Regions from separate parts of the Streptomyces sp. NPDC093261 genome, predicted to be linked through region 1. Evidence: riboswitches for the same ligand, from Rfam matches in the RefSeq annotation. Region 1 holds a riboswitch; each other region holds the start of a gene.

Region 1 (7,772 bases):
ATCACGCAGGGGTCGCTGGCCGAGCGCCGCTTTGTCGGGGCATACGGCTACCAGGGGCGGGTCATCGCCGCCGTGAGCTTCGACAACACCCGGTGGCTGGACTTCTACCAGCGGCAGATCGAGACGGCCGCGCCCTTCCCGGTGGAGTTCCCGACGGTGGACCGCCGTCCCGAGGGCCGGCGCCCGGTCCCGTCCGACTTCCCCGACCCCTCCCTGCCGAGCCACGGCCCGACGGTGACCTTGAGCGGTTACTCGCCGACCGACCGGCGGCTGGTCTTCACCCCGGCCCACCACTGACCGACAGCCGCCCTGACCTCACGCCCAGAGGAGCCCTCATGCCGCACCGCTCGCTCCTGCGCCAGATCACCGACTACGCCAATCGCGCCAACCCGTATCCGCTGTACGAGGAGCTTCGGAGGACCCCGGTGCTGCACGAGGAGGACGGCGGCCCTTACCTCGTCAGCTCCTACTGGGACATCCTCAACCTGCTCCACGATCCGAGGATCAGCTCCGACGCCGCCAACCTCGCCGCCGCGGGCGCCGACGAGATGGGCGGGGCGGCGGAGACGGGGCTGCCCCCGAGCTTCATCCGGCAGGACCCCCCGGAGCACGACCGGCTCCGCCGGATCGCCAACCGCCCCTTCGGTCCCCCGCACAGCCCCCACAAGATCGAAGCGATGCGCGGCGACCTCGCCGAGATCGTCTCCGCTCTGATCGACGGCTTCGGAGAGTCCCGCGAGATCGATGTGGTCGATCAGTTCGCGTATCCCTTCCCGGTGACCGTGATCTGCCGGCTGCTCGGTGTGCCACGTGAGGACGAGCCGCGCTTTCGCACCTGGGTGGACCCGATCGTGGCGAGCCTCGACCCGGACACCGGCGGGCAGGACGCCGAGCGCAGGCACGCGGCGCACGAGGCACGGATGCATCTGGGTATGTACCTCGCCCAGCTGGTCGAGCAGCGCAGCAAGGAACCCACCGGGGACATGCTGTCCGAGCTGGTCACAAGCCACGGCCCGGACGGCCCCATGACGACGATGGAGGTGCTCAGCACCTCGGTGCTCCTGTTGATCGCGGGCCACGAGACGACCGTCAACCTGATCACCAACGGGATGCTCACCCTGCTGCGCCACCCGGAGTACCTCGAGAGGCTGCGCGACGACCCGAGGCTGGCCGTCAACATCGTGGAGGAGCTGCTGCGCTACGAGCCACCGGTGCAACTCGTGCCGCAGCGGACCTGTATCGCGGACATCGAGCTACGCGGGATCACCATCCCGAGGGGATCGAGGATCTGGCTGGTGCTGGCCGCGGGCAACCGGGACCCCGAGCGCTTCAGCGACCCCGACCGGTTCGACCCCGACCGCGGGGACATCCAGCACCTGGGCTTCGGGAGCGGCATCCACATCTGTTTCGGTGCGCCACTGGCACGGCTGGAGACCCAGATCGCCCTGTCCGAACTGGCCCGCCGTCTCGACAACCCCCGCCTGCTGGAAGACCCTCCCCCCTACCGGCAGAACGCGGTGCTGCGCGGCCCGCGCCACCTGCGGATCAGCTTCGACGGTCTGCGTCCTTGACCCGCGCACCGCATGCCGCATGCTCGAGCGGTCGTCCCCGGCCCGGCCCCGACCGGCCACACCACGGCGCCCGTCGCCCCGACGCGCGGCGGCGTCTCGGCCGCCCGGAGGCGGGCGAGACGCCGCGAGCGACGGCCTCAGCCGATCGCACCGGGGTCACCGGGCCGGATGCGTCCACGCCAGGCTCCGGATTCGTCGCCGCGCTCTTCGATGAACTCCTTGAAGCGCCGGAGGTCTCCCTTGATGCGCCGGTCGATGACGCCCAGGGTGTCCGCGGTCCGCTCCGCGGCTCCGGCGGGTTCGACGTCCATCACCAGCTCCACCCGAGTGTGCGTGTCGTCCACGCGCTGGAAGCTGACCATGCCCTTCTGCCGGGTGTCGCCGCTGGTCGTACGCCAGGCGATCCGCTCGTCGGGGAGCTGGTCGACGATCTCGGTGTCGAACTCCCGCCGGATGCCGCCGATCTTGGTGGTCCAGTGGTTGTGGCGGTCGTCGAGCTGCCTGACCTCCTCGACGCCCTCCATGAAGTTCGGGAACTGCTCGAACTGGGTCCACTGGTTGTAGGCGGTGCGGACGGGGACTTCGACCTCGACCGTTTCCTTGACCGTGCTCATCTGCGCCTCCTTGTCGGCTGATCGACTGCGACCGGCTGGGGGCCGGCCGCTGGGATCTTGCTTCGTGCGAGTACCCGGCAAGGACCTGTTTACGGCTGTGACGCCCCCGTCCGCCGACGGGCACGGGCCACCCGGTGGCCGTGCGCCCGTCCGCGAGGCAGGGTGGTAGGCATGGGTTTCCGGCAGTGGGCGGTCGCCGGGCTGCGGGAGTCGTGGCAGTCGAGCCATGCCCTCCTGCTGTTCCCCGTCGCGCTCATCATCGCGATCACGGTGGTGGACATCCACTCTCCCGAGACCGTCCATCTGGGACCCGCTCTCGTGATCGCGCCCGCGCTCACGCCCTCTTTCGCCGGGCCCCGGCTGACCGGCCTCATCGGGGCGCTGGCGGTGGCGGCGCAGGTCGTCATCGCCGCCCTGCACGGCGGACTGGGCACCACCAACCACGTCGTGCAGATCCTCACCCTCCTCCTGCTGTCGGTGATAGTCGTGGTCTACTGCGCCGTCCGGGACCGGCGGCGTGAACAGCTCGCCCAGGTCCGGTCGGTGGCCGAGGCCGCACAGCACGTCCTGCTGTGGCCGCTGCCGGAGAACATCGGCCCCCTGAGGGTGGCCTGCCTGTACCTGGCGGCCGAGGACGAGGCGCAGATCGGTGGCGATCTGTACGCCGCCACCCGGGCCGACGCCAGAGTGCGCATCCTGATCGGCGACGTACGCGGCAAGGGTCTCTCCGCCATCGGCGAGGCCGCACTGCTGCTCGGCGCCTTCCGTGAGGCGGGCCACCGGCAGTCGTCCCTGCCGGATCTGGCCGCCACGCTGGAGCAGAGCGTGACCCGCTATCTGGCGGACTTCGAGCCGCCCGAGGAGCTGGGCGAACGCTTCGCCACCGCGCTGCTGATGGAGATCCCCGACGGGGACCCGATCACCCGCATGACCAGCTGCGGGCATCCTCCGCCGCTCCTGCTCAGCCCCGGTCACGCGGTCACCGTGCCGAGCGTGCACCCCGCACCCCCGATGGGGATCGGCTCGGCGCACCCGGGGGACTACCACCTGGACGTGTTCTCCTTCGAGCCCGGCGACACCCTCCTGCTCTACACCGACGGCGTCATCGAGGCACGGGACACCGCCGGCCGCTTCTATCCGCTGGCGGAGCGCGCGGCCCAGTGGACCGAGGAGAGCCCCGAGACGCTGCTGCACCGCATCCGCCGTGACCTCCTCGTCCACACCGGCGGACACCTGGACGACGACGCCGCGCTCATCGCCCTCCACCGGACTCCCACCATCCACCACGGCCGCCCGTACCAGCGGATCATCCACGCCGACGGCTTCCGTCACCGCCCCCAGAACCAGCCGCAGGACCGGTGACCGGTATCGGCGGGCGGGAACGGCCGGGAGCAACCCTCCGGCCCCGCCCTCTCCGTCCGCCGTACGGCGGTCCTGGGCGCCCTCAGAGCCCCAAGGGGTGGTACCCGCAGGGGTGGCGCCGGGGCCGGAGCGGCCGTGGGGCGGCCCCCGAGGGGCATGCCCCGCACGGATCAGCTCCTTCGCCCTGCGGAACTCTCGTCGCCCGTGATGTCGCCACGGGCGCGGATCCGGGCGAGCTTGGCGAGTTCGTCGACGCTGCGGTCGGTGCCCACGGCATCCGGCGTCGGACCTCACCCGGGACGGGTGAGCGGGCGCGGTCCGCCGTCACTCCGGCAGTCGGCGCATTTCCATGACGTGCAGTCCGAGCGACTGGAAGCGGGCCAGCAGCTCGTAGACATGCGACTGGTCGAGGACGGGGCCGAACAGGACGGTCTGGCCGCATATCGTCACGTGGTCCAGTTCCGGGAAGGCCTGGGTCAGCGTGTCCGACATCTGCCCGTCGACACGGATCTCATAGCGCATGAGCGGCTCTCTCGCGGATGGCCTGGGGGCGGGCGAAGTGCGCCCCTCCCGAGATCGTCCGCCCTTGCGCGTCCCCGCACCTCACCTGGGGCAGGTGAACCGTCCCGGAGCGCCACCCGCTGCCGCACGGGAGGCTTCCCGCCGCCGAACGCACGGGTCCGCCCCATGCCGTCAGTCCTTCAGAGCGATCTTGAACACGATGATGAGCAGACCGATCACCAGGTTGATCGCGGCGGAGACGACCACGAGGCGCCAGGAGGCGCCGGAATGGCGTGCGGCGGCGGCCGACCAGCCCATCTGCCCGGCCACGGCCACGGCCAGCGACAGCCAGACCGCGCCCCGCAGATCCAGGCCGAGAAGGGGGCTGACGGCGACCGCGGCGGCCGGCGGGACGGCGGCCTTGACGATCGGCCACTCGTCACGGCACACGTTCACAACGGTCCGGCGGTCCCGGGTCGGCTGCGCCAGGTGGGCGCCGAAAAGCCGGGCGTGCACATGCGCGATCCAGAACACCACGCCGGTGCTCAACAGCAGCAGCACCAGCTCCCCCCGCGGCGGCGGGCCGTGGGTGCCGGCGCCGACCGCCACCGAGGCGGCGAGCAGGGAGCCGTAGATCCCACCGGTGTAGTCGGCATGGGCTCGGCGCTCGGCGATGCGCGCCCGGGCGTCGGCGTCGTCCGCCTTGGACCTGCGTCGCATGGGGGATGACCTTCCTGATCGCTCTGCCTCACCGTGCCGAAGCGCCGGACTCATCATGCTGAAGCGCCTGAATAACCGAATATCAGACATGCGAGGCGAGGGCGCGCACGAGGCGCCGATGTCCCGGTGGAGTCAGTGAGGCGCCCTGCCGGCCCGGGGGCGCCCGGCCCCACCGATGCAGCGCTCGAACGTGAGCGCGCTCCGTTCCGCCCGGAAAACGACGACCGGGCCATGATCGCATCGGGAAAAGCCGAAGCTCCACGCGAACGTCCAGACGAAAATCACACATTGGTATCGGACATATCGCACTTCAATCTTCACGCCAGCCACACAAGTTGGCTAAGTTGACGGCTAGGCCAAGCGACTCCCTCCGGCGAACCTCGCCGGGTTGCACGGCCTCCGCCGAATCCGGTGAACCTTGACCACCGCCGGAACCGGGGACCCAACCGACCACGGGGTGAATCGGCCAACTGCCCGCAGGGGCACGGGCCGTAGGGCACACCTTCCGGATCCGTCCGCCCGAACCCGACAGCTAACCCGGTAGGCGGAGCACGGAAGGAGTACGACCCCCATGGCGCCGGAGCGAACCCCGGGCCCCGGAGGCTTCGGCCTCCCCGGCATGCGCAGGTTCACCGAGGACGACGGGCCGAGCCGCGACGAGGTCCGGCAGCGGATCCACAGCCTGTACGACCGGGCGGAGACCGACAGCGGAACCTTCAACGCGACCCGCGCGGCGGCGACGGGGATGCCGAGGCGCGCCAACCCGGTGCTCGACAAGGAGCGCCGACGCGCCGATCCCGTGGTCGACGACGTGGCCCGGCAGTGGTTCGAGTCGGCGCGCCTGCGGCTGGGCCCGACCGTTCCGGCAGCACTGCCGCGCGACAGGATGCCGGACAGTCCGGCCCCGGCCGGGTCATCGGGCCCGGCGAGTGCTCCGGGGACCGACCTCGTCCTGCGCGAGCCGGGCCTGGCCGAGCGGCCCGTCCGCGAGCTCACCGCCGGGCCGGCCACGCGTCCCGTGGCGGAACTGACCGCCACCGTCGCCCAGCCGGCCGCGCGTCTCGCGGCGGAGCCGACCGCCGGCCCCGTGGCCGCGCTGCCCGCGGCCCCGCAGAAGCGGCCGGGGATGCCCCAGGTCCCGCCCGCGGGCGCCGTCGAGTCGGGGTCGTCCACCCCCAGGACCGCCAAGGAGCGCACCCGGCAGAAGCTCGGCGCGTCCCGTGACCTGCTGGCCCGGCACGCCGCGCGGCAGGCTTCGGCTCCCCTGGCGATCGAGTCCCCGCCCGCGACGGACGCGATGGACACCGGGCGCACGGCGGAGGGGCAGGACGGCCGTACGGTCCAGGAGGCCTGGCGGCGCCAACAGCCCTCCGCCTTCGGCCTGGACGTTCCGGCGGTCTCGCCAGGCGCCGGCCCCTCCGCCACCGTCCCGGCGACTCCTTTTGTCACGGACACGCTGACGGACGCGCTGACGGCCCCTCAACTGCCTCCCGCGCCCGACCCGTTCCTCGTGACCCGTCAGGCGTTCCCGACCACGGAACCCTTGCCCGCCGCGCCCCAACTCCCCACGACGGAAGCGTTCCCCACCGCCCCCCAGCCCTTCCCCACCACGACCGAACCGTTCCCCACCACCACCGAACCGTTCCCCACCACGACCGAACCGTTCCCCACCGCCGAGACCTTTCCCGGCACCGGGCTCCCCCTCGGTATCGGCGGCACACAGGAGCCGGGGTACGACACGAAGTCCGCGAAGGCGGTCACCTTCGCCCGTGCGCAGATCGGCAGGCCGTGTCTGTGGGGCGCGGCCGGACCCGAGTCGTACGACGCCGCCGGTCTCACGCAGGCCGCCTGGAAGGCCGCCGGGGTGACCCTCCCGCGTGCGGCCCGCGACCAGTCGGCGGTCGGCACGGCGGTTCCCCTCGCCGACATCCAGCCCGGTGACCTCGTGTTCTTCAACCCGGACTCCGGCCATGTCGGCGTCTGCACCGGAAACGGCATGATGATCCACGCCCCGGGTCCGGGCGCCTTCATCCGCGAGGAGGCGGTCCTGTACGCCGGTGAGGCGGCGATCCACAGTGTGATGCGGCCCGCGTGACGCCACCGGGGGCGGGCACCTCCGCCCGCCCCCGCCGCCGGACCCGTTCCCCGGCCCCCGTCGGCCATGCGCCGAGCCCCGGCGGCGGAGCGTGCTCGAAGTGACGTCCCGGCCGCTGTTCCGGCCGACTCACCAGCGCATCAGGGCAGATCACCGTGGCAGCCGCCGGCATTGCGGCAGGCGGCTTCGCGTAGGAGCGTAGGGGATGTGAAAAGCCTGGCCGTCACACGGGCCCACCGGAAAGGGGACCAGCGAGGCTGGCTGAGCGGCGCGCCGCCCCCTTGGTGGGTGAAGGTGCTGCCCGTGATCCTGCTGATCACCGTGGCGATCGTCAGCCTGACGATACCCTCGCCGCTGGACATCGGCTTCCTCCTGGGAGCCATTCCTCCGCTGGCCGTCCTGTCCTACGGGCCCGCGGGCACCGCCGCGCTCGGCCTCCTCGTCGTCGGGCTGCAGCACACCCGTGTCTTCCATCTGGACCGGCCGGGGAGCACGGATCTGCTCACCATCAGCTTCGTCGCGCTGCTGAGCGTGTTCGTGTCGTATGTGCGCAGCCAGCGCGACGCCCAGCTGAACATGGAACGCACGGTCGCCGAGGCGGCCCAGAACGCGCTCGTTCCCCCGCTGCCCGAGCGGGTGGGGCCGGTCCGGTGCACGGGTCTGTACCGGGCGGCCCAGCGCGGGACGCTGGTCGGCGGCGACTTCTTCGATGTGCGCGAGGGTTGCACCGGGGTACGGGCGGTCATGGGCGATGTGCAGGGGCATGGGCTGTCGGCGGTCTCGACCGTCTCCTCGCTGCTCGGGGCCTTCCGGGAAGCGGTGCTCGACGAGCCCGATCTGCCCTCGGTCGCGTCCCGCCTCGACCGCAGGCTGCTCGTGGACTCCGGGAACGCCCGGCTCGCGGAGCTG
Region 2 (7,772 bases), on a different contig from region 1:
GCTGGCTGGACCGGGTGGAACCCGGGCCCTGGCGAAACATGATCTTCGCCTTCGCCTGGGGGGCGTGCGCGGCCGCGCTCATCGCGATCGTCGCGAACAGCTTCGCGACCCGGTGGATAGCCACCGCGACCGCCGACCCGAACAGCGCCGACACCCTCGGCGCGACCCTCATAGCGCCGATCGTCGAGGAGTCCGCAAAGGCGGCGGCCGTGCTGCTGGTCTTCCTCTTCCGCAGACGGGACTTCACCGGGATCGTGGACGGGGTGGTGATCGCCGGGGTCACCGCGACCGGCTTCGCCTTCACCGAGAACATCCTCTATCTGGGCACGGCCTTCGGCACGGACCAGCTCAGCGGCGGACGGGGTCTCGCGTCCGTGACGGCCGCGACCTTCTTCGTCCGTGTGGTGATGTCGCCCTTCGCGCATCCGCTGTTCACCGTGCTCACCGGGATCGGTTTCGGTATCGCGGCGCTGACGGCGGAGCGCCGCCGGGCCCGCCGCGTTCTGATGCCGCTGGGCGGGCTGCTGCTCGCCATGGGCATGCACTCGATGTGGAACGGATCCTCGTCGTTCGGCGAGTACGGGTTCTTCGCGGTGTACGCGTCCTTGATGGCGCCCGCGTTCGCGCTGCTGACCTGGCTGGTCATCTGGACGCGGCAGCGCGAGCTGAGGACGGTGCGGGAGGAGCTGCCGGCCTACGCGGCCACCGGGTGGCTGACGCCGGCGGAACCGTTCGTCCTCGGCTCCATGCGGGCGCGGCGACTGGCCCGGCAGTACGCGCGGCAGCACTTCGGGAAGGCGGCGGCGCGCTCGGTCGCGGAGTACGAGGCGTACGCGACGTCGCTGGCGTTCCTGCGGCACCGGGGGCGCCGCGGCCGGGCGGGAGCCGACTTCGTCGTACGGGAGAGGGAGCTGCTCTCGGCGCTGTGGGCGCGGCGTGCGGTGGCTCGGCCGGCGCTGGCGCACGCGGCGCGCACGACGGCGCCGATGCCTTCGCCGGTCTGGTCCGACCACGGGCATGGCTATGGATACGGCTACGGATACGGCTACGGATACGGCTACGGACACGTACCGTGGTACCCGGCGCCGCGATACGGGCCGACGACATCGTCGTATTCCGCGTACAACCCCTATCGGCCGTAGGGGCGCGGGGCTGTCCCCGGGCAGGGACAGCCCTCCGGACAGCGCGCTTACGCCGAGGCCTCCGTCAGCCTGGCCAGGTCCTCCTCCGTCAGGGTCAGGTCCGCCACAGCCAGCAGCGCGGGCAGCTGTTCCACCGTGCGGGCGGAGGCGATCGGGGCCGCGACCGTCGGCTGGGCCGCGAGCCAGGCCAGGGCCACCGTCGGGATCTGTGCGCCGCGTGCCTGCGCGACCTCCTCGAGGGCCTCGAGCACGCGTCGGCCTCGCTCGGTTTCCAGGTACTTGCCCGCACCCTGCGCCCGCGCCGAGTCCACGGTGGTGCCCGGCCGGTACTTGCCGGTCAGGAAGCCGGCGGCGAGGGCGTAGTAGGGAACGGCCGCCAGGCCCGCGCGGGCCGCGACGTCCTGGAGCGGACCCTCGTAGGTGTCGCGTGAGACCAGGTTGTAGTGCGGCTGGAGCGCCGTGTACCGGGCCAGGTTCTCGCGGTCGGAGAAGTCGAGGGATTCCTGGAGGCGCTCGGCGGAGATGTTGGAGGCGCCGATGGCACGCACCTTGCCCGCCTTCACCAGGTCGTCGAGCGCGCCGATGATCTCCTCCACCGGCACCTCCGGCTGGTCGAAGTGCGTGTAGTAGAGGTCGATGTAGTCGGTGCCCAGGCGGCGCAGCGACGCGTCGGCCGCGGCCTTGACGGTGGCGGCCCTCAGCCCCTTGTACTCGGGGTGCTGGCTGACCTTGGTCGCGATGATCATGTCGGAGCGGTTGCCGCGCGCCGCGACCCACTTGCCGATGACGGCCTCGGACTCGCCGCCCTTGTTGCCGGGGACCCACGCCGAGTAGGCGTCCGCCGTGTCGACGAAGTTGCCGCCGGCCGCCGCGTAGGCGTCGAGCACGGCGAAGGACTGCGCCTCGTCGGCGGTCCAGCCGAAGACGTTGCCGCCGAGGGAGAGGGGGAAGACCTCGAGGTCAGAGAAGCCGAGCTTGCGAAGAGAAGTCATGCCCTACTTCAGCGCTCACTCCGGAAGCCCTTATTCCGGCCGGGGGCGGTTCCACCCGGACGGCGTCATACACCGAACCGGCAGCCCCGGCGTCGGGGGTTGTCGCCAGGACCGCCGGGGTCCAGGACAGGACCGCCGGGGTCCAGGGGTGATACACGCCGGGGAGAAGGGCGCGGATGTCAGGGGTTGAGGCCCTTGCTCTGCAGCCACGCCATCGGGTCGATCGCGCTGCCGCCGTTCGGGTGGACCTCCAGGTGCAGATGCGGCCCGGTGACGTTGCCGGTCGCTCCCACACGGCCGATGACATCGCCCGTGGACACCCTCTGGCCGACGGTGACGCTGATCGACGACTGGTGGCAGAACCACAGCTCGGTGCCGTCGTCGAGGGTGAGAACCGTGCGATAGCCGTACGACCCCGCCCAGCCCGCCTGGGTGATGGTGCCGCTGTGGATGGCCTTGATGAGCGTGCCCGTGGGGGCGGCGAAGTCGAGGCCGGTGTGGTAGCCGGAGGACCACATGGCGCCGGCGTCACCGAAGCGCGAGGTCAGGGTGTAGGAGGAGGTGGGCAGCGTGAACTGCTTGGCCAGTTCCGCCAGCCGAGCGGCCTCGGCCTTCTTCTTGGCCTCCGCCTCCGCGGCCTTCTTGTCGGCGGCGGCCTTGGCACGAGCGGCGTCCTGAGCCTTGGCCGCCGCTGCGGCGGCCTTCTTCGCGGCCGCGTCCTCGGCGGCCCGAGCGGCCGTCGCGGCGATCCGGTCCTGCTGGGACTCGGCCTGCTGCATGATCCGGGCGCGCAGCGCCTCGCCCGCGTCCTTGCTGCCCGCGGCGGCGTCGGCGGTGCTGACACCGGCGGTGCTCAGGGCGGTGGCGGAGCCCTTGGGGGCGCCGGTGTCCACGCCGATGAGCGCCTTGGCCGAGTCGGTGACGGAGGAGAGGTCGGGGAGGGATATGGACACCGGGGGCTTGCCGGTCTGCGCGGTGGCCATGCCGCCCGCGCCGACCGCGGCCATCACGCCGACGCCCAGAACCGTGGAGCTGCGGGCGAGTCCGCCGCCGCGCTGCTTGCTGACGCGGTGCCGACCGCGGACGGGGCGGACGGAATCCTCCGTGGGATTCCACTCCTCCCAGGGGCCCTCGTCGGGGCGGGACGCAAAACCGATGGTCTGCGTGCCGGTCGGGGCGAACGAGGTGCTCTCGGCAGGCCGGTTGGACGCCACGTGGGCGCACTCCTTTCCTTCCGTTTCGCCTACCGGGTTAGCTGACGGGTTCGGAGGGGAAGGTCTCCTACGCGCGTATACCGGCCGTTGCGACACGGCGGCATCCGCCCGATTCACCCCAAGATGGTGGTTCCCCGGTTCCCTTGCGAGATTCGGCACACGCGCACGGAGCCGCCTCGGGTGACGGCTGGGACGACCGCGCTGCGTTATCGAACGTTAATAGACGCGGGGCTCGGATTCCAAGCCGTTCGGACAGATCCTTAGCGCCGCCTGGCCAGGACTTTCGCGACAGGAACGGTGAAAATCGGGCGAGTTGACCGCACCTCACCCGTCCCACCTGTTGTGACGGTGTGTCAGTTGTTATGCGGAGGGGCACCACTCACTCACGCCCCGTGACAACGTCCGGGCGTTCGGCGGCCCTTGGCTCCCCGCCGGGTTCAGGAGTGCTCGGACCGGCGCACGGCCAGCAGCGCCATGTCGTCCGTGGCCTGGCCGCCGGTGTGGCGGGCGACGTCCTCCGTGACGGCGGCCAGCACGGCACCGGGAGTGGCGGGGAACCGTCCGGCGAGGCGGCCGGCCGGGTCGTAGAACTCGCCGCGCGCGTTCCGGGCCTCCGAGACGCCGTCCGTGAAGAAGAGCAGCGTCGAACCGGACGGGAAGCCCCACTCCTCCGCGCGGTCGGGCCGCACGGCGAGGTCGCCCATGCCGAGCGGCAGCGCCGGCTCGCGGGCCTCCAGCTCGCGCAGGGTGCCGTCGGGGAGCAGGAGCAGGGGGGCCGGGTGGCCCCGGTTGACGATCCGGACGACTCCTCGCTTGTGCGAAATCCCCGCGTCCCCCCGCGGGTCCTCCCCGTCCTCGTGCGGGATCTCCGCGAGGACCGCGGTGGTGAACTCCTCGTGGGCGTCGGGGCCGTCCCGGCGGATGCCCTCGCGGGACAGCGCCCGCTCCAGGCGCCGGGCGACGGCCTCCAGCGTCGCCTCCTGCTCGGCGGCCTCCCGGAAGGCGCCGATCACGACCGCGACGGCGGCCACGGCACCCGTGCCCTTGCCCCGTACGTCCCCGACCACGAGCCGTACACCGTGCGGGGAGTCCTGAACCGCGTACAGGTCACCGCCGATGTAGGCGTCGGCCTGCGCCGCCTCGTACCGGGCGGCGATCCGGAGCCCCCCGATCCGCGCGGGGGGCTCGGGCAGTACGGCGCGCTGCGCGGCCTCGGCGATCCGGCGGGCGGAGGCGAGGCGTGCGTCGTTGCGGCGTACGAGCACATTGATCAGGACGGCCGGAACGGCGGCAGCGGCGGTGGTGACCGCCTCCGAGGCCGCGCCGGAGGACCCTGGTGCGCCGAGTCCCAGGTGCACGGCCAGGACGGCGGCGAGGGCCGCGGCGCCGGTGCCGACGGTGCCGCGCAGCGAGTGCAGGGGCGCGGCGACGAGCGGGGCGGCGGTGAAGAGCGGCACGCCGGGGAAGACGGACGGGGTCAGCCGGCCGCAGCAGACGCCGAGACCGATGAGCAGCGCGGGCAGGGCCCGCAGGAAGGCCCGCGCGTACGAACTCCGCCGGCTCTCCACCGGGCCCGGCTCCGGGGGCCGAATCCCCTCGGATCGTTCGTGAGGTCGTTCCGGGGGCCGGCCGCCGTCCTCCGGAAGAGGGGTGGCCGCCGGGCCGCCGATGGTCCGGTCGTACGGGACGCCGGCCCCCTCGTACGAAGTTCCGGGCTCTGGCCCGCTGACCTGCTCGTCGCACGGCGCCTCGATCCGCCACGCGCCTCCTTGCTGCACCACCCGTCCAGGCTTCCCGCAGGACGGGCGGGGGGCGACCGCTGTGGGCCGACCGGCGTACACACCCTGTGGACGGGCATGGGTCGGGCCCCCTGGCGGGAAGAGGGGGAGCGGGTGAAGAACACGGAAAAAGCCGAGGGCCGGAACCCTTTCGGATTCCGGCCCTCGGCCATCAGTAGCGGGGACAGGATTTGAACCTGCGACCTCTGGGTTATGAGCCCAGCGAGCTACCGAGCTGCTCCACCCCGCGTCGGTGATACCAGTGTACGCCATGCGCGCGACACGAAGCACACAGGTTTACGTCCACGGCGCTTTACCGGCGTTTTCCGGCTGTCAGCGGTTTTCGCGCGGGGGTGGGCAGCAGCCGTCAGCGGCTTCGGGCGGCGGGCAGCCGTCAGACGGCGGGTGGCGGGTGGCGGGCAGCCGTCAGACGGCGGGTGGCGGGCGAACAGCCGTCAGCGGCATCCGGGCGGAGCGGACAGCCCTCACCGGCCGGCAGGCGGGGCGAACAGCCTCAGCGGCCTTCGGGCGACGGCAGCAGATGGGCGTTCGGGGCCTTCGCCCGTTCCTCGTACTCGGGCAGCATCACCACATCCGCTCCCTCCGCCGTCAGCAGCGCGTTTCCGTCCGCCGCCGCCACGAACGTGTCCGGTTCACGCCAGGCCGTGACCACCCGCCGCACCCCGGCGTCGAGGATCAGCCGGGCGCACGGCGCGGGCCGGGACGCACGGCGGGCGCACGGCTCCAGGCTGCTGTAGACCGTCGCGGTGGCAAGGCGCGGATCGGCCGTGTCCAGCTTCGCCAGCGCCGCCTCCTCCGCGTGCACCAGCGGGTCCCCGCCCTCCCGGGAGTACCCCCGGGCGAGCTCCGTGCCGTCGGCGGCGACGATCACCGCTCCCACACTGAAGGCCGTGCGGGAGGGCGGGCACTGCGCCGCCAGCTCACACGCCGTCTCCAGCCACCGCCGGTCGGCGGCGGAGGCCGACCGGCCGGTGCCGGGTGCCGTGGGCGCGTAGCGCATCAGCACGACGTCCCCGACCGACCGCGCCTCCAGCAGCCGCATGCGTCCCGGCGGGTACGCCCCCGGCCCGAACATCCGCGGCGCGTCGGGCTGTCCCACGACCAGGGGAGCGAGCACGAGCTGCACCTCGTCCGCGAGCCCCTGCTGCAACAGCCGGGTGTGCACCTGTCCCCCGCCCTCGACCATCAGCCGGCGTACGCCCTTGACCTCACCCAGATGAGTGAGCACGGCGCGCCACTCCACATCGGGGCCGAGCGCGACCACGTCCACGTCCGCCGGCAGCAGCCCGCGCAGCCGCTCCGCGCCCTTGTCCGTGGTGTAGAGGGCCTTCGCGCCCCCCGTGTGCCAGAAAGGGGCGTCCGGATCGAGGTCACCGGACGCGCTGACCGCGACCTTCAGCGGGTACTCCGGCAGCCCGGCGGAGACCCGGGCTTCGCGCCGCTCCTCGGAGTAGACCAGCAGCCGCGGGTTGTCGGTGCGTAGCGTGCCCGCGCCGACGAGGATCGCATCGCTGCCCGCCCGCACCTCGTCGACCCGGTCGAAGTCCTCCGGTCCGGACAGCAGGAGCCGCTCGGGGCCGGTGTCGTCCAGGAAGCCGTCGAGGGAGACGGCGGCGGACAACAGGACATAGGGCTGGGCCATGGGGGTGCACTCCAGGGTCGAGGGGGAGAGGGCGGAGCGGGCGTCGAAGGCCGGGGGGCCCTGGTCGGGTCCCTGACCGCGTGGTCAGGATGCGCCGGGGCGGGTCCGGAGGTCCAGATCCGGCGGAACCCCGTGATCTTGTTTCAACTTTTGAACAATAACTACACTGGCGGCATGACGACCCGCTGGCTCACCCCCGAGGAACTGCGCGCCTGGCGTTCGTACCTCGCCGCGTCATGGCTCCTGGAGGATGTGATCGACCGGCAGCTCCAGCAGGAGGCCGGCATGCCGCATCTGTACTACTCCGTCCTCGCCAACCTCTCCGGCGCGCCCGACCACCGGATGCGGATGACCGACCTCGCGGAGACGCTGAAGATCACGCGCAGTCGGCTGACCTACGTCGTCACCCGCCTGGAGAAGGACGGCACGGTCCGCCGTGAGGGCTGCCCCACCGACCGGCGCGGCAGTACCGCGGTCCTCACGGACGAGGGCATGGCGCTGCTGGAACGCGCGGCGCCGGGCCATGTCGAGACGGTCCGCGCCGCCCTCTTCGACCACCTCACGCCCGAGCAGGTGGCCCAGCTGGAAGCCATCTGCAACCAGATCACGGACGCGCTCCAGGGCGATGAGGAGCGGCCCGCGTGCGACGGGCTGCCGTGGCGCCGACGTTCGTCCGGAACGGCGGAGTGACCCGGACTCACCCGGCCTGCCGCGGAAAAATTGCTTGAAACTTAAAGAGAGTACGCGTTAGAGTCTCCGACCGAGGTTGTGCTTCAAATCTGAAGCATGGGGCGCATCCTCCGCACCCGCAACCGCCGGCCCGGAGAAGGACGACAGACATGCGCGACTCACGTGACGACGCCACCGCATCCGGTGACAGCGACGCCACCGCCTCCAGTGACAGCAGCGAACCGACCCGTCTCCCCACCGATCTCCCCACGACCACCGATGTCCCCGCCGCCACGGTCCGCACCCGCGTGACC
Region 3 (7,772 bases), on a different contig from region 1:
CTACAACCGGCTCGTACGGCGGGACCGCACCGCCGTCGCCGCCGGCTTCGGTCTCCTCCGGCTCGCCGGGGCACCCTCTCTTGGCTGGCTGGACGTCAAGGCCTCCGGCGACGTCGAGGTGCCCGTCATCGAGTCCGCCATCGACGAGGAGCTCGCCCGGTTGGCCGAGGAGGGCCCCACGGCCGAGGAAATGGAGCGCGCCCAGGCCCAGTTGGAGCGCGAATGGCTGGACCGGCTCGGCACGGTCGCCGGCCGCGCCGACGAACTGTGCCGGTACGCCGTGCTGTTCGGCGACCCGCAGCTCGCCCTGACCGCCGTGCGGCGGGTGCTCGACGTCACCGCCGAGGAGGTGCAGGAGATCGCCAAGGCCCGCCTGCGTCCCGACAACCGCGCGGTGCTCGTGTACGAGCCGGTCGCGGCCGAGCCCCCGGAAGCCGCCGGGACCACCACCGCCGAAGGCACCAGCGACGACGAGGAGGCGGCGAAGTGACCGAGCTCGCGACCATGGACTTCCACCCGCGGCCCCAGGCCGGGACGGCCCGGCCCTGGGCGTTCCCGGCACCCGAGCGCGGCGCCCTGGACAACGGCCTGACGGTGCTGCGCTGCCACCGCCCCGGCCAGCAGGTCGTCGCCGTCGAGGTGCTCCTCGACGCGCCCCTGGACGCCGAGCCGGCCGGCCTCGACGGCGTCGCCACGATCATGGCGCGCGCCTTCTCCGAGGGCACCGACAAGCACTCCGCCGAGGAGTTCGCCGCCGAGCTGGAGCGCTGCGGCGCCACCCTGGACACCCACGCCGACCACCCCGGTGTGCGCCTGTCCCTCGAAGTGCCCGTCTCCCGCCTCCCGAAGGCGCTCGGGCTGCTCGCCGACGCCCTGAGGTCACCGGCGTTCGACGTCAGCGAGGTCGAGCGCCTGGTGCGCAACCGCCTCGACGAGATCCCGCACGAGATGGCCAACCCGGCCCGCCGCGCGGCCAAGGAACTCTCCAAGGAGCTGTTCCCGGCAACCTCGCGGATGTCGCGCCCGCGTCAGGGCACCGAGGAGACGGTCGCGCACATCGACGCCGCCGCCGTCCGCGCCTTCTACGAGCGCCATGTACGGCCCTCGACGGCCTCCGTGGTCGTGGTCGGCGACCTGCACGGCGTCGACCTCGACGCGCTCCTCGGCGACACGCTCGGCGCCTGGACGGGGAAGCCCGCCAAGCCGCGCCCCGTGCCGCCGGTCACTGCCGACGACACCGGCCGGGTGATCATCGTGGACCGCCCCGGGGCCGTCCAGACGCAGCTGCTCATCGGCCGCATCGGCGCGGACCGCCACGACCGGGTGTGGCCCGCACAGGTGCTCGGCACCTACTGCCTCGGCGGCACCCTCACCTCCCGCCTGGACCGCGTCCTGCGGGAGGAGAAGGGCTACACCTATGGTGTGCGGGCGTTCGGCCAGGTGCTGCGCTCCGCGCCCGACGGCACCGGCGCCGCGATGCTGGCCATCAGCGGCTCCGTCGACACGCCGAACACCGGGCCGGCGCTCGACGACCTCTGGAAGGTGCTGCGCACCCTCGCCGCCGAGGGACTGACCGATGCCGAGCGTGACGTCGCCGTGCAGAACCTGGTGGGCGTGGCGCCGCTCAAGTACGAGACGGCGGCGGCCGTCGCGAGCACGCTCGCCGACCAGGTCGAGCAGCATCTGCCGGACGACTACCAGGCGACGCTCTATCAGAAGCTGGCCGAGACGGGCACGGTCGAGGCCACGGCCGCCGTCGTGAACGCCTTCCCCGTGGACCGTCTGGTGACCGTCCTGGTCGGTGACGCCGCACAGATCGAGGAGCCCGTCACGGCGCTCGGCATCGGCGAAGTGCACGTCGTACGGGCCGAGTAGAGACTCCTCGTACGCGTCCGGAACGGCGAGGTCGCGAAGGGGCCCTGGTGACATCTTCCGTCACCAGGGCCCCTCACGCGGTTTGTCCGTATTGCCTTGGAGGCTGCTTCTCCGCCCTGTGGGATGCGCTACAAACCCCCTGCTCGGTTTGCCGAGGGAAAGAGGGCCCTTCTAGCGTCTGTCGGGCTGTCCGTCAGGCAGTGCGCCGCACCCGCGGCACCGGACAGTCATCGCCGAGTCCCCGTACGGCGCGAGCCAGGGGAGCCGGGGACCCACCCTGCCCTCGCGCCTTCGCGGCGAGGGGGCTTACGCAGTCCCTGGGGTGAATCGGGCGTCAGCCCGTAGGAGACCTTCCTGCTCCGAACCCGTCAGCTAACCCGGTAGGCGAGAGGGAAGGAAAGGACCAGCCACTTCATGGCGTTCACCTGCGCCACCGGGAAGCACCGCCGTCCGAGCCGTATGCGGCGTACGGCCACGAACGCGGTGGGCGTCGCGGCGCTCACCACCACCGGCGCCATCGGCGCCCTGGCCGCCCCGGCCTTCGCCGCCGGGCACCCGGTCGAGGAGACCGGACTCATCCAGGCCGTCACCCTCGGCGACTCGGTCGCCGAGAAGATCGACGCCCAGGCCGCCGCACAGAAGCAGGCCGCCGAGCAGAAGCAGGCCGCGGAGGCCGCGCGCCGGCAGGCGGCGGAGAAGGCCCGTGAGGCGCGCGAGGCCAAGGAGCGCGCGGCGCGCGACGCCGAGCGTGAGCGCCTGAACGCCTTCGTGCCGCCGATCTACCACTCGTTCGTCTCCACCGGCTACAAGACCGGCGGCTCACTGTGGTCCTCCGGCGCCCACACCGGCATCGACTTCCACGCCGCCACGGGCACGCCCGTCCACGCGGTCGGCGCGGGCACCATCGTGGAGACCGGCTGGGGCGGCGCGTACGGCAACCAGATCGTCATCAGGATGAACGACGGCACCTACACGCAGTACGGCCATCTGTCGTCCATCGGTGTCTCCGTGGGCCGGCGTGTCGCCCCCGGTCAGCAGATCGGCCTCTCCGGGGCCACGGGCAACACGACCGGGCCGCACCTCCACTTCGAGGCGCGCACGACCCAGGAGTACGGCTCGGACATGGACCCGGTCGCCTATCTCAGGTCGCACGGCGTGAACGTCTGACCGCGGCCGCCGTACGGCGGCCGGACGTGAGACGGCCCCGTCCGCCGGGGCCGTCGTCGTTTCGAACTGCTGTCTGCCAAAAAATATCCATGGATTCCGGTCTGCCGTCGGAAATTCCGCCCCGCTGCAATAGAGTCGGCTGGACACATGTCAACCGGCGACGTTTCCCGGGGATTAAGGCGGTGGTCGGTCATGCGTATTCCGGCGCACTCGGTATGCACGGCGATCCGTGATGACATCGTCGCGGGTGTCTACGAGCGCGGCGGCCGGCTCACCGAGGAACTGCTCGCCCGCCGCTACGGCGTCTCCCGCGTCCCTGTCCGCGAGGCCCTACGCACCCTGGAGGCCGAGGGCTTCGTCGTCACCCGCAGACACGCGGGCGCGTGTGTCGCGGAACCCACCGAGCAGGAGGCCGCCGACCTCCTGGAGATGCGGATGCTGCTGGAGCCGCTGGGGGCCGCCCGCGCGGCGCAGCGCCGTACCGAGGCCCATCTCAAGGTGCTGCGTGGCCTGGTCAGACTGGGCCAGGAGCGCGCAAGAAGGGGCCCGAGCGAGGATCTGCGCTCGCTGGGAGGCTGGTTCCACGAGACCCTGGCGCAGGCCTGCGGGAGCCCCGCGCTCACCTCGACGCTCGGCCAGCTGCGCCACAAGATCGCCTGGATGTACGCGGTCGAGGCGCCGGCCAACCCCATGGAGTCCTGGGCCGAGCACGGCGGCATCGTGGACGCCGTCGCGCGCGGCGACAGCGAGCGGGCGCGCGCCATCACGGCGCTGCACACCGAACGCGCGACCGCCGCGCACCGGCTGCGTTTCCCCGGCGCGGGCGACCGCGGTGACCGTGTGAGGACTTCGCAACATGCCGTAAACGTGTCGGGGTCCCGGCATTAACACAGGCGCCGTATACAAAGAGGGATATTCCGCGAAGCGCATTTCGGCTGCGCTGGTTGCCGTGTGCCCCGTAAATTCGGCGTACGTGATTTCCGTGCGCCACGCGTAATTCTCGCGAGCGCGCCGCATTTCCCCGCGCGCGCCCTGTCAAGGCGCCGTCCTCGCGACCGCGAAGCCCACCGCGTCCGCTGCCCGAAGACGGCGAAAGCCGCGTCCGCCCGAGGCGACGCGGCTTTCGTGACCGGTTCTCTCCGAAGGGTCAGACGGTCTCGGGAAGCTCCTCGAGGCCCTCGGCGACCAGCTTGGCCAGGCGGTCCAGCGCGGCGTCCGCACCCTCCGCGTCGGAGGCCAGGACGACCTCTTCGCCGCCCTGGGCGCCCAGGCCGAGAACCGCCAGCATGGACGCGGCGTTGACCGGGTTGCCGCCGGCCTTGGCGATGGTCACGGGGACCCCGGAAGCCGTGGCTGCCCGGACGAAGATGGAGGCGGGGCGGGCGTGGAGGCCCTCGGCCCAGCCGACGTTGACGCGGCGCTCAGCCATGTGTTGCTGCCCTTCAGGTGTTCAGGGTTGTCTAGACCAGTTTTCCATATGGTGAAGGGTTCCCGGACCGGACGGAAGCCCCTTCCCCGGGCGGTCCGCATGCTGGGACGGCCCGCGCACGTGCCCCCAGCCTGCCTCGCACCGTTGTCGGACGCGAGCCGTACTCTGGGGCCCATGCAGACCGCGTCGGACCGGCACGAGTACCCCGCCCACTGGGAGGCCGACGTGGTGCTGCGCGACGGGGGCACCGCACGCATCAGACCCATCACCGTTGATGACGCCGAGCGCCTCGTCAGCTTCTACGAGCAGGTCTCCGCCGAGTCGAAGTACTACCGCTTCTTCGCGCCGTACCCTCGTCTGTCCGCCAGGGACGTCCACCGCTTCACGCACCACGACTTTGTGGACAGGGTGGGACTCGCGGCCACGATCGGCGGCGAGTTCATCGCCACCGTACGCTACGACCGCATCGGCACCGACGGCATGCCCGCCTCCTCGCCCGCCGACGAGGCCGAGGTCGCCTTTCTCGTGCAGGACGCGCACCAGGGACGCGGGGTCGCCTCGGCCCTCCTCGAGCACATCGCGGCGGTCGCCAGGGAGCGCGGCATCCGCCGGTTCGCCGCCGAGGTGCTGCCCGCCAACGCCAAGATGATCAAGGTGTTCACGGACGCCGGATACCGGCAGAAGCGCAGCTTCGAGGACGGCGTCGTACGCCTGGAGCTGGACCTGAAGCCCACCGACCGGTCGCTGGCCGTGCAACAGGCGCGGGAGCAGCGGGCCGAGGCACGGTCGGTGCAGCGGCTGCTGGCGCCCGGCTCGGTGGCCGTGATCGGCGCGGGCCGCACAGCCGGGGGAGTGGGCCGCAGTGTGCTCGGCAATCTCAGGGACGGCGGGTACACCGGCCGCCTGTACGCGGTGAACAAGGCCTTCGAGGAGGACCGGAAGGAACTCGACGGGGTGCCCGCCCACCGCTCCGTCCGCGAGGTCCCCGAGCCGGTGGACCTCGCGGTCGTCGCCGTCCCCGCGGAGCGCGTCCCCGAGGTCGTCGCCGAGTGCGGCGAGCACGGGGTGCAGGGGCTTGTGGTGATCTCCGCGGGATACGCCGAGATCGGACCGGAGGGACGGGAGCGTCAGCGCGAGCTGGTGCGCCAGGCACGGTCGTACGGCATGCGGATCATCGGACCCAACGCCTTCGGGATCATCAACACCTCACCGGACGTCCGGCTCAACGCCTCCCTCGCGCCCGATATGCCGCGCACCGGGCGCATAGGGCTGTTCGCCCAGTCCGGCGCCATCGGCATCGCGCTGCTCTCGCGGCTGCACCGGCGCGGTGGAGGCGTGACCGGGGTCACCGGGGTGTCGACCTTCGTCTCCTCCGGGAACCGGGCGGATGTCTCGGGCAACGACGTCCTCCAGTACTGGTACGAAGACCCGGACACCGATGTCGCCTTGATGTACCTGGAGACCATCGGCAGCCCGCGCAAGTTCAACCGGCTCGCACGGCGCACGGCGGCCGCCAAGCCCCTTGTCGTGGTGCAGGGCGCGCGGCACGGAGGCGCCCCTCAGGGCCATGCCGTACGCGCCACGCGACTGCCGCACGCCACGGTCTCCGCGCTGCTGCGGCAGGCCGGGGTGATCCGGGTGGACACGATCACGGAACTGGTGGACACGGGGCTGCTGCTGGCCCGCCAGCCGCTGCCCGCCGGGCCACGGGTGGCGATCCTCGGCAACTCCGAGTCGCTCGGCCTGCTGACCTACGACGCCTGCCTGACGGAGGGGCTGCGCCCCCTGCCGCCGCTCGACCTGACGACGGCGGCGTCGGCCGAGGACTTCCACCGGGCGCTCACCACGGCGCTCGCCGACGACGCGTGCGACGCCGTGGTGGTGACGGCCATCCCGACGGTGGGGGAGACCTCGGCCGGGGACGCCGCGCTCGCGCGGGCCCTCCGCTCGGCCGCCGCGGCTGCCCCCGCGAAGCCGGTACTCGTGGTCCACGTCGAGCTGGGCGGGCTCGCCGAGGCCTTGTCCGCCGCGGCCGGCACCTCGCCCCAGGCACAGCGCACCGACCTCCCGCGCCCGGCGGAACGGCCGCCCACCACGGTTCAGACGCCGGCGGACGCCCGTCTGATCCCCGCCTATCCCGCCTCCGAGCGCGCCGTCCGGGCCCTGGCGGAAGCGGTCAGATACGGACAGTGGCGACGCGACGCCGCCGAGCCCGGCAAGGTGCCCGAGTACGACGACATCGACGAGAAGGGCGCCGCCTCGCTGATCGGGAGGCTCCTCGCCCGGGGCCAGGGCCTCACGCTCGGCGCCGACGAGACCTGCGACCTGCTGGCGCGCTACGGCATCCACGTCCGCAGGGCCCTGCCCGCACCCACCCCCGACGACGCCGCCCGCGCCGCCCGGGTGATCGGCTACCCGGTCGCCCTCAAGGCCACCGCGCCGCACCTGCGGCACCGCGCCGACCTGGGCGGGGTACGCCTCGACCTGGCCGACGAGGAGCAACTGCGGCGCGCGTACGCCGAATTGACCGAGCTGTTCGGGAAGCCGGAGGAGCTGCGGCCGGTCGTGCAGGGCATGGCGCCACGCGGCGTGGACACGCTCGTACGGGCCGTGATCGACCCGGCCGCCGGCGCCGTGCTGTCCTTCGGGCTGGCCGGGGCCGCCTCACAACTCCTCGACGACATGGCGCACCGCCTGATTCCGGTCACCGACCGCGATGCCGTCTCCCTGGTCCGGTCGATCCGGACCGCGCCGCTCCTGTTCGGCTGGCGGGGCTCCGCACCCGTGGACACTCCCGCCCTCGAAGAGCTGATGCTGCGCGTGTCACGCCTGGTCGACGACCACCCCGAGGTCGTCGCGGTCACCCTGGAGCCCGTCGTCGTCGCGCCCCGTGGCCTCAGCGTGCTCGGCGCCTCCGTGCGGCTCGCGCCGCCGCCGGCCCGCGGCGACCTCGGCCCGAGGACGCTCCCGCCGTACTGAGCGGCGACAAGCGGTGCCTCGCAGTCAGTGCGCCCCCGTAGGATGGACGTCATGGCCAAGACCAGTACGACGACCCAGGGGCTGCGCGCGGCGATCGAGCGCAGCGGCTACTACCCGGCTCTCGTGGCCGAAGCGGTGGAAGCCGCGGTGGGCGGCGAGCCCATCCGGTCGTACCTGGTCCACCAGGAGACCACGTTCGACGCCAACGAGGTGCGTCGCCACGTCACCGTGCTGGTCCTCACCGGGACCCGTTTCATCGTCAGCCACACCGACGAGCAGGCCGCGGACGACACCTCCCCGACGCCGTACGCCACGACGTCGA
Region 4 (7,772 bases), on a different contig from region 1:
GAACCTCGACGCCCCCCAGAGCGGTCACACCCTGGCCGACTACTGCGACGCGGCAGGCATCGCCCGGCTGGTGACCGACGAGGACATCATCCCGATCGAGACGTTCATCGCCTACGGCGAGTGGTTCCAGCAGAAGCTGGTGCCCGAGCTGGAGCGGGTCAGGGTCGTCTCCGTGGACCGCCGTCAGGGTGGCGGTTTCGATCTGAAGCTGGACTCGGGCGAGCAGTTCGCGGCGCGGGCGGTCGTGGTGGCCACCGGCCTGTCGGGCCTCGCCCACCTCCCGCCGGAACTGGCCACCGCCGCGGCGGACGGCCCCTCGCCCACGGGACCGGTCTCCCACAGCTCCCAGCACCATGACCTGACCCGGTTCTCCGGCAAGGACCTGTTGGTCATCGGCGCGGGGCAGTCCGCCCTGGAGACGGCCGCGCTCGCGGCCGAGGCGGGCGCGCGGGTGCGGGTGATCTCGCGCGGCCAGGGCAAGGTGGCCTTCGGCGCGGCCCCCTGGGACCAGCCGAAGTTCCGCCCCGAATCGCCCTTCGGGCGCGCCTGGTCCCTGTGGGCGCTGAGCTACTACCCGCACCCCTACCGGTTCCTGCCCGACCAGACCCGTCACTACCTGGTGCGCCGGGTTCTCGGCCCGCTCGGGGCGTGGTGGCTGCGCGACCGTTTCCAGAGCAAGGTGCAGGTGCGTGAGGTCGCCGGTGTGGTCGGCGCGTCCGTGCCGGACGGCAGCCCCGTCCTGACGGTCCGGACGCACACGGGCACCACGGAGGAACTCACCGCGGACCATGTGATCGCCGCCACCGGCTACCGCGTGGACATCGCGGCGATGGACTTCCTGGGCCACGGACTGCGCACGGCACTGGCGGTGAGCCGGGGCACGCCGAGGCTCGGCGCGGGATATGTGTCCTCCGTACCGGGCCTGTACTTCACGGGCCTGCCGGCGGCGTCCTCGTACGGCCCGGTGATGCGCTTCGTGTGCGGCACGGAGTTCGCCTCTCCCCGGCTGGCGAAGCACCTGGCGGCGGCGCACGGCTGAGGGCGCGCCGGGCCGGGTGGTCCGGCCGGGGATCACCGATGGCGGGCTGGGGCGTGGCGCCGTGGCGGGTCACGCCCCAGGCCGGAGGCCGGTACGCGTCGTTCGGAAGTCGATGCGCAGCACGGCCCGCCGTAGCGGGGGTCTGCTCACCTCCCGGAAGCCGGTCTGGGCGAACACCTCGCGGCTGCCGACGTGCGGCGCCCCCAGGTGATCTCGAGCCCGGGGCACGTGATCACCGGATAGGCCTCCGACGCGCGGGCGCCCCGGTCCCGCGCACGCCCGACCGTGGCGCGGGCGAGCGCGTAGGTGATGCCGCGGCGGCGGTAGCCCGTACGGGTGAGGAAGCAGGCCACGGCCCGGACGCCGTCGTCCACCTTGTCCTCCTGGCGTCCGGACCAGGGGACCCGGGCGCGGGCCGGCTGCGGATACGACGTCCGGGCCCCACCGCGCACCAGCCCACGGGATCGCCGTCCAGCCGGGCGACGAGCCCACTCGTCGTGGCCGTCCCCGGATCACCGCAGTGGGTCTCTTCTCGCAGCCGTTCGGCGCGTTCCGTGGGGGAGACCGGGCCCCAGGGGGAGATCGAAGCGGCGCCGACCGTGGCGCACAGACCCGCCGCGTCCAGCCCCTCGCACTTCCACACCAGTGTCACCACGCGGCTGGTCACCACGCGCCTGGTCACCACGCGGCTGGTCACCACGCGCCTGGTCCCCCCTGGTCGCCACCACCGACGAGCCCGACTGGTACGCGGAACAACTGATCGCGGTCAAGGCGCCGTTGCGTACCGTGCGGCCCCGCGAACTCCGCGAGGTCGCCGCGCGCCGAGGCGCCGCCTGCTGGATGCGGGCGCCTGAGCGCCCGATGCGTGCACCGGCCGCGCGAGGTGCTGCCGCGCGCCGGGCAGGGCACCGTCGTGCGGCGCCGGCACCGAACGGCGGTGCCGGCGCGGGGCCCACGCCGGGGCGAGGGGCGTGCCGGGGCCGGGCGCCGTCGTGTCCCCGGGGCGCGAGGCAACTCCGGTGCTGGGCTACGGGAGTTCGGTGGCGGCGGGATACCGAACGTCGTCCGGTTCGCGCCGAGTCGGCGGGGCGTTCCATCCGTATTCTCTGATCATGGCCGCACCCTTCGCATATTCACTCATCGCCACTGACCTGGACGGAACGCTGTTGCGTGACGACGACACGCTCTCCGACCGGTCAAGGGCCACGCTGGCGCGGGCCTCGGCGGCAGGCGCACAGCACCTCGTCGTGACGGGGCGCCCGGCGCCCAGGGTGCGGCCGCTGCTCGACGATCTCGGCAGTACGGGGCTCGCGGTGTGCGGGCAGGGCGCGCAGGTGTACGACGCCGGCACGAACCGGCTGCTGTTCTCCGTCACTTTGGACCGGGAACTGGCCGAGACCGCGCTCGGCAAGATCGAGGCGGAGGTGGGGCAGGTGTACGCGGCCGTGGATCAGGACGGGGTGGACGGGCTCACGCTCATCGAACCCGGCTACCGGATGCCGCACCCCACCCTGCCCGCGGTACGGGTCAAGCGGCGCGACGACCTGTGGTGCGAGCCGATCAGCAAGGTACTGCTGCGCCATCACGCCCTCTCGGACGACGAGTTGGCGGCGGCGGCGCGCGCGGCGGTCGGTTCGCTTGCGACGGTCACCATGTCCGGGCCCGGTACCGTCGAACTCCAGCCGTGCGGCATCACCAAGGCCACGGGGCTCGCACTGGCCGCCGAGCATCTGGGGCTGGGCCCGTCCCAGACCATCGCCTTCGGCGACATGCCCAATGACATCCCGATGTTCGACTGGGCCGCGCACGGGGTGGCCATGGCCAACGCCCACCCGGAACTCAAGGCCGTGGCGGACGAGATCACCACGTCGAACGAGGACGACGGCATCGCCGTCGTCCTCGAACGACTCCTCGGTGGCCACCGGCCGACGGCCGACAGCGCCGGCCGACGGTCCGTCGGCTCTTGCCAGGCCCACTAGTCGGCTACGAGGCTTGCTCGTCCTGCCGGTCGGCTGTGAGGCCTGCTCGTCCTGCCGGTCGGCTACGACGCCTACTCGGCGACTACCGGGCCTACCGGCCGGCGATCGTCAGGAACGCCGCCCGGAGATCGCCAGGCCTTCTAGTACGCGCTGTTGACGTTGTCGATCGAGCCGTACCGGTGGGCGGCGTAGTTGCACGCGGCCGTGATGTTCGCCACCGGGTCGTAGGGGTCGAACGACGTGCCGGGCACGTGGTACGCGGCGAAGGTGGGGTCGATGATCTGGAGCAGGCCCTTGGAGGGGATGCCCTTACGGGCGTTCGAGTCCCACAGGTTGATGGCCTTCGGGTTGCCGGACGACTCGCGCATCACATTGCGGTAGATGCCGTTGTACGTGCCGGGGATGCCGTGCTGGGCCATGACCTCCAGCGACTGGCGGATCCAGCTGTCGAGGGTGGTGCCTCGGGTCGTGACGGACTTCATGGTGGTGGCGGTCACCGTCGCCGGCTTGCCGGGCGCGGCGGAGGCGCTGGTCGCCCCCATGACCGGCAGGGCGAGAAGGGCAGCACCCGCCCCCGCGATTGCGAGGGCACGGGTGAGACGAGTGGCCTTGGAGCCACGGTCCCGACGGCGTGCGGGCAGTGCGAAAGCGGACATGTCGCATTCCTCTCCGGCGCCTGCGAGGTGAGCTGTCGGGTTCGGGCGGGGAGGTGCCCGGCCGCGTCCTCGACGCCGAGGTCGCGACTTCACCCCTAGCCGTTCCGGTGTGGTGTCCGGATCGGCGGTTTACCTGGGTCCCCCGCTCCTGCCGTCGTGGGTCGATGGGCTCCCGAGCGGCGGCAGGATTCGGCGTTCCGCTCGGATCGAGGGGAAGGTATGCGAGAGCACATGTCGGGAACAAGCCCGCACGTCACAGTCATTCCGGATTGGCCATGAAATGGGGGAATAAGGTCGTTGATCCATTTTGTTGAGAAGGGTTCAAGTTGCCATTAGCAAAGCGTGAGTTGGCGACACGCCCGCGATGCCTCGCCTGTCGCGCACGTGAGCTATTTCACTTCCGTTCCCGTGGTCGTCATCAGCACTCCCCTGCATAACGGTCCTATTCGGACAAAACGGCCACATGTCGCGTGGTGAGACCCGGGCCCCGGGGCGGGTGGCCGCCGACCGTTCGACCCGGACTCCGGTGCCCCTGAGGGGAGTTCTCCCGGTGGGGCGGCGGGTGGGACGAGCCTCCGGGCGGCGTGTGCGGGGGGCGTGCGGAACGTGAGCGCGGGCAGTCGTAGGGGGAGTCGTCCGGTGGCCGAAAAGGTGGCACTGGGTGGCCAGGCGGTGATGGGTGAGGCGCGGCGAAGGGGTGTCCGGTGCTCGTGGGGCAGGGGGCAACCTGGCTGATCCCAGCCGTAAGGGCTCTTTGTCTGTTATGTCAGTGAATGTCTGTTCGTATCGAATGATCAAGAACATGCCCTTCCTGATCCGATACCGCCCGGCCTGGAACAGTGGGCGCTCGTGGTGATCGAAACGTGACCGGATACGCTGACTTGAGTGATGGCGGCGACAGATCGACAAACTCGATACGCCACGTCGACAGGCGACGTCATCGACCAAGTGACCGTCCTTGAGACCGACCGTGTGATCGTCAGCAGACGTCAGCAGACAGGAGACCCCACGTGACCGTCGTCGGGCCGTTCGGGCTGAGCGTGCGGGACCAGGCTCTGGAGGCCGATGTCCAGGCCGGATTGGCGGCTGTCGAGGAAGGGCTGCTCGAGGCCACCAAGAGTGAGGTGCCCTTCATCACGGAGGCCGCGCAGCACTTGCTGCGTGCGGGCGGGAAGCGGTTCCGGCCGCTGCTCGTGATGCTCGCGGCCCAGTTCGGCGACCCGTACGCGCCCGGGATCGTGCCCTCGGCCGTGGTCGTGGAGCTGACCCACCTCGCCACCCTCTACCACGACGACGTGATGGACGAGGCCGAGGTGCGGCGCGGCGTGGTCAGCGCGAACACCCGCTGGGGCAACTCGGTCGCGGTCCTCACGGGTGACTTCCTGTTCGCGAGGGCGTCACACATCCTGGCCGATCTCGGTCCGGAGGCGGTCCGGATCCAGGCGGAGGCGTTCGAGCGCCTGGTCACCGGTCAGATCCTGGAGACGGCGGGTCCACGGGACGGCCGTGACCCCGTGGAGCACTACCTCGACGTCCTCGGCGGCAAGACCGGCTCGCTGGTGGCGGTGGCGTGCCGCTTCGGGGCGATGATGTCTGGCGCCGACGAGACGGTCGTGGATGTGCTCACGCAGTACGGCGAGCGGCTGGGCGTGGCGTTCCAGCTGGCCGACGACGTCCTGGACATCGCGTCGGACTCGCGCGAGTCCGGGAAAACGCCCGGAACGGACCTGCGTGAGGGTGTCCCCACGCTCCCGGTGCTGCGTCTGCGTGAGCGTGCGGAGCGCATGGGGCTGGCCGAGGACATCGCCCTGTGTGAGCTCCTGGATTCCGACCTCACGGATGACGCCCGGCACTCCGAGGCCCTCGCCCGTCTGCGCGTTCACCCGGCCCTGGAGCAGGCGCGCCGCGACACGGTCCGCTATGTGGAGGACGCCCGCTCGGGCCTGGCCCCGCTGCCGGAGTGCGACGCCAAGGCGGCCCTGATGGAGCTGTGCGACGCGGTGGTGCACCGGGCGGGCTGAGGCCGCTTTTCCGTCACTCCTCGTACGCGCTCGTGTGAGCCGTGTCACGTAGTTGGGTTGAGTCCGTACCGAGATCGGCTCCGTACTCCTGCCCGAAAGCTGACGCAGGGGGCGTCGGCTGTGAAACGGGGAGAATCACGATCATGCGTACGACGGCCACGTTCGCAAAGCGCCGCACCGCCCCGCTCCTCACCGGCGTCGCCACGGCCACGGCGGCAGCGCTCGTCGCCGTCGTCGTGCCGGCCGCCGCAGCGGGACGGACCGGAGGGCACACCGGGGCGGACCACGCCGGGCACACTGCGGGGACCGTCGCCACCGGGAACGGCACCACCCGCCCCGGCAGCGGCTCCCCTGGCACCACCCTCGTCGCGAGCCTCCGTGGGGCCGACGAGGTACCCGTCGCCGGAGGCCCCGCCGTCGGCGACAAGGACGGCGCCGCCCTGGAGTTCGTCAGGATCGAGGGCGACACGGTCTCCGTCGCCGTCACCTGGCGCGGCACCGGGCGGCCCACCATGCTCCACATCCACCAGGGCCCGAAGGGCGTCAACGGCGGGGTGGTGATCGACTTCGGCAAGCTGCTGGACAACGGCGTGAAGGGCTACACCGTGGTAGGGAGCGTGAAGGTCGGGGACACCGCGCTGCTCACCCGGCTCAAGACCGACCCCGGAGTCTTCTACGCCAATCTGCACACCGCCGCGTTCCCCGGTGGAGCGGTGCGCGGCCGGCTCCACAACGTCACCACGGCCTTCGACTTCCGCCACGCCCTGGACAACCTCCAGGCCTCCGTGGTGACGGGCCGGCAAATCTACGAGTGCAAGCGAACCACCGGCGGCGGCTACGCCTTCGCCCAGCGCGATGTCGCGGCCCTGCTCGGCGGCGGCATCCTCCACTCGTTCGTGAAACCCGGCTCCGGTACGCCACGGTGGGTCGCCCCCGACCGCAGCGCCGTCACCGGCGCGGTGGTGTCCAGGACCCCGAACGGCGACACGAACATCCCCGAACTCGACCTGCTGGCCACCCCGTCCGGCAAGCGCCACGGCCTGCTCGCGGACACCGCCGAGGTCCTGCGCCTGAACACGGCCGGCGGCATCGCCCCGGCCGGCTCCTGCACACCCGGCACGATCGTGGGCGTCCCCTACCGGGCGGACTACGTCTTCGTGCAGCACTGAGCGGGAAACGCGCGGCGCCCTCCCTGTGGAACCGCAGAACTGTGGAACCCGTGGAACCCGTAGAACCGTGGGAACCCGTGGAACCCGTAGAACCGTGGGAACCCGTGGAACCCCTACGGGTCGGGGCAGGCGCCGTCCCGCGATGTCATACCCCAGGATTACGCGGAGTTGGGCCCGCGGTCTGACGCTTCCGCCGGGCCGATTTGGTCAGATGGGAGACACCACCTCAAAGGAGTTCGGGTGAGAATGGCGGCACAGGGGTGGGCCAGGGCACGGACGGTAGGCCGCCGCCGACGACGGAGGTAAGGCACACATGGCACCGTACGAATCCGACGGCAGCACGCACGCCGGCGAGGCCGAGGACGTACGCGACGGGCGGCGCACCGCCGCACGGTACGTCGTCCCGGCCGCGGTGGTGGGAGTGGCGGCCGCGACCATCGGGCTCGTCCCGGCATTCGCGGGATCCGGCGACCCCGACCTGCCGAAGATCAGCGCCCAGCAGCTCATCGAGAAGATCGCCAAGTCGGACGTCCAGCAGATGTCCGGCACGGTGAAGATCAGCACGGACCTCGGCCTGCCCAACCTGGGCGGTCTGGAGAACAGCCTCACCTCGGGCGCGCTCTCGCAGGGCGCGGGCGGCAAGGGCGGCTCGGCCGCGGACCCGAGCGCCAAGCTGCTGGAGCTGGCCTCCGGCACCCACACCGTGCGGGTCGCCGCCGACGGCCAGGACAAGCAGAAGGTCTCCCTCCTGGAGAAGGCCGCCGAGTACAGCGTCATCCGCAACGGCGACCAGGTGTGGGCCTACGACAGCGCGTCCAACGAGGCGTACCACTCGACCGGCGCGGGTGACCACAAGGGCGCGAAGGCGGCGCCCGAGGACGTGCCGGCCACGCCGAAGGACCTGGCCG

Evidence for each region. A riboswitch is a leader RNA that binds a small molecule or an ion and turns the genes downstream of it on or off. The one in region 1 is predicted to bind cyclic di-AMP.
Region 2: another riboswitch for cyclic di-AMP. It lies ahead of ACIP94_RS32785 (M23 family metallopeptidase); the one in region 1 lies ahead of ACIP94_RS24340 (NlpC/P60 family protein).
Region 3: another riboswitch for cyclic di-AMP. It lies ahead of ACIP94_RS13425 (M23 family metallopeptidase); the one in region 1 lies ahead of ACIP94_RS24340 (NlpC/P60 family protein).
Region 4: another riboswitch for cyclic di-AMP. It lies ahead of ACIP94_RS06815 (transglycosylase SLT domain-containing protein); the one in region 1 lies ahead of ACIP94_RS24340 (NlpC/P60 family protein).

What each region holds. Positions count from the first base shown of each region.
Region 1 covers NZ_JBIVNO010000012.1:86,600-94,371, reverse strand. Annotated here, with positions in the region: gene ACIP94_RS24370 (NAD(P)/FAD-dependent oxidoreductase) at 1-297, shown strand, start outside; gene ACIP94_RS24365 (cytochrome P450) at 336-1,571, shown strand; gene ACIP94_RS24360 (SRPBCC family protein) at 1,709-2,185, opposite strand; gene ACIP94_RS24355 (PP2C family protein-serine/threonine phosphatase) at 2,357-3,547, shown strand; gene ACIP94_RS24350 (hypothetical protein) at 3,872-4,069, opposite strand; gene ACIP94_RS24345 (hypothetical protein) at 4,241-4,768, opposite strand; cyclic di-AMP (ydaO/yuaA leader) riboswitch at 5,159-5,331, shown strand; gene ACIP94_RS24340 (NlpC/P60 family protein) at 5,340-6,863, shown strand; gene ACIP94_RS24335 (PP2C family protein-serine/threonine phosphatase) at 7,071-7,772, shown strand, end outside.
Region 2 covers NZ_JBIVNO010000023.1:14,157-21,928, forward strand. Annotated here, with positions in the region: gene ACIP94_RS32775 (PrsW family intramembrane metalloprotease) at 1-1,142, shown strand, start outside; gene ACIP94_RS32780 (aldo/keto reductase) at 1,190-2,134, opposite strand; gene ACIP94_RS32785 (M23 family metallopeptidase) at 2,314-3,348, opposite strand; cyclic di-AMP (ydaO/yuaA leader) riboswitch at 3,360-3,516, opposite strand; gene ACIP94_RS32790 (PP2C family protein-serine/threonine phosphatase) at 3,786-4,916, opposite strand; tRNA gene ACIP94_RS32795 (tRNA-Met) at 5,303-5,376, opposite strand; gene ACIP94_RS32800 (dihydrofolate reductase family protein) at 5,641-6,789, opposite strand; gene ACIP94_RS32805 (MarR family winged helix-turn-helix transcriptional regulator) at 6,964-7,479, shown strand; gene ribA (GTP cyclohydrolase II) at 7,629-7,772, shown strand, end outside.
Region 3 covers NZ_JBIVNO010000004.1:403,800-411,571, reverse strand. Annotated here, with positions in the region: gene ACIP94_RS13435 (M16 family metallopeptidase) at 1-490, shown strand, start outside; gene ACIP94_RS13430 (M16 family metallopeptidase) at 487-1,875, shown strand; cyclic di-AMP (ydaO/yuaA leader) riboswitch at 2,097-2,277, shown strand; gene ACIP94_RS13425 (M23 family metallopeptidase) at 2,290-3,042, shown strand; gene ACIP94_RS13420 (GntR family transcriptional regulator) at 3,235-3,930, shown strand; gene ACIP94_RS13415 (HPr family phosphocarrier protein) at 4,190-4,471, opposite strand; gene ACIP94_RS13410 (GNAT family N-acetyltransferase) at 4,646-7,450, shown strand; gene ACIP94_RS13405 (DUF5998 family protein) at 7,502-7,772, shown strand, end outside.
Region 4 covers NZ_JBIVNO010000002.1:95,810-103,581, forward strand. Annotated here, with positions in the region: gene ACIP94_RS06800 (FAD-dependent oxidoreductase) at 1-1,039, shown strand, start outside; gene ACIP94_RS06805 (hypothetical protein) at 1,186-1,491, opposite strand; gene ACIP94_RS06810 (HAD family hydrolase) at 2,152-3,018, shown strand; gene ACIP94_RS06815 (transglycosylase SLT domain-containing protein) at 3,159-3,674, opposite strand; cyclic di-AMP (ydaO/yuaA leader) riboswitch at 3,679-3,879, opposite strand; gene ACIP94_RS06820 (polyprenyl synthetase family protein) at 4,685-5,695, shown strand; gene ACIP94_RS06825 (CHRD domain-containing protein) at 5,839-6,864, shown strand; gene ACIP94_RS06830 (outer membrane lipoprotein carrier protein LolA) at 7,178-7,772, shown strand, end outside.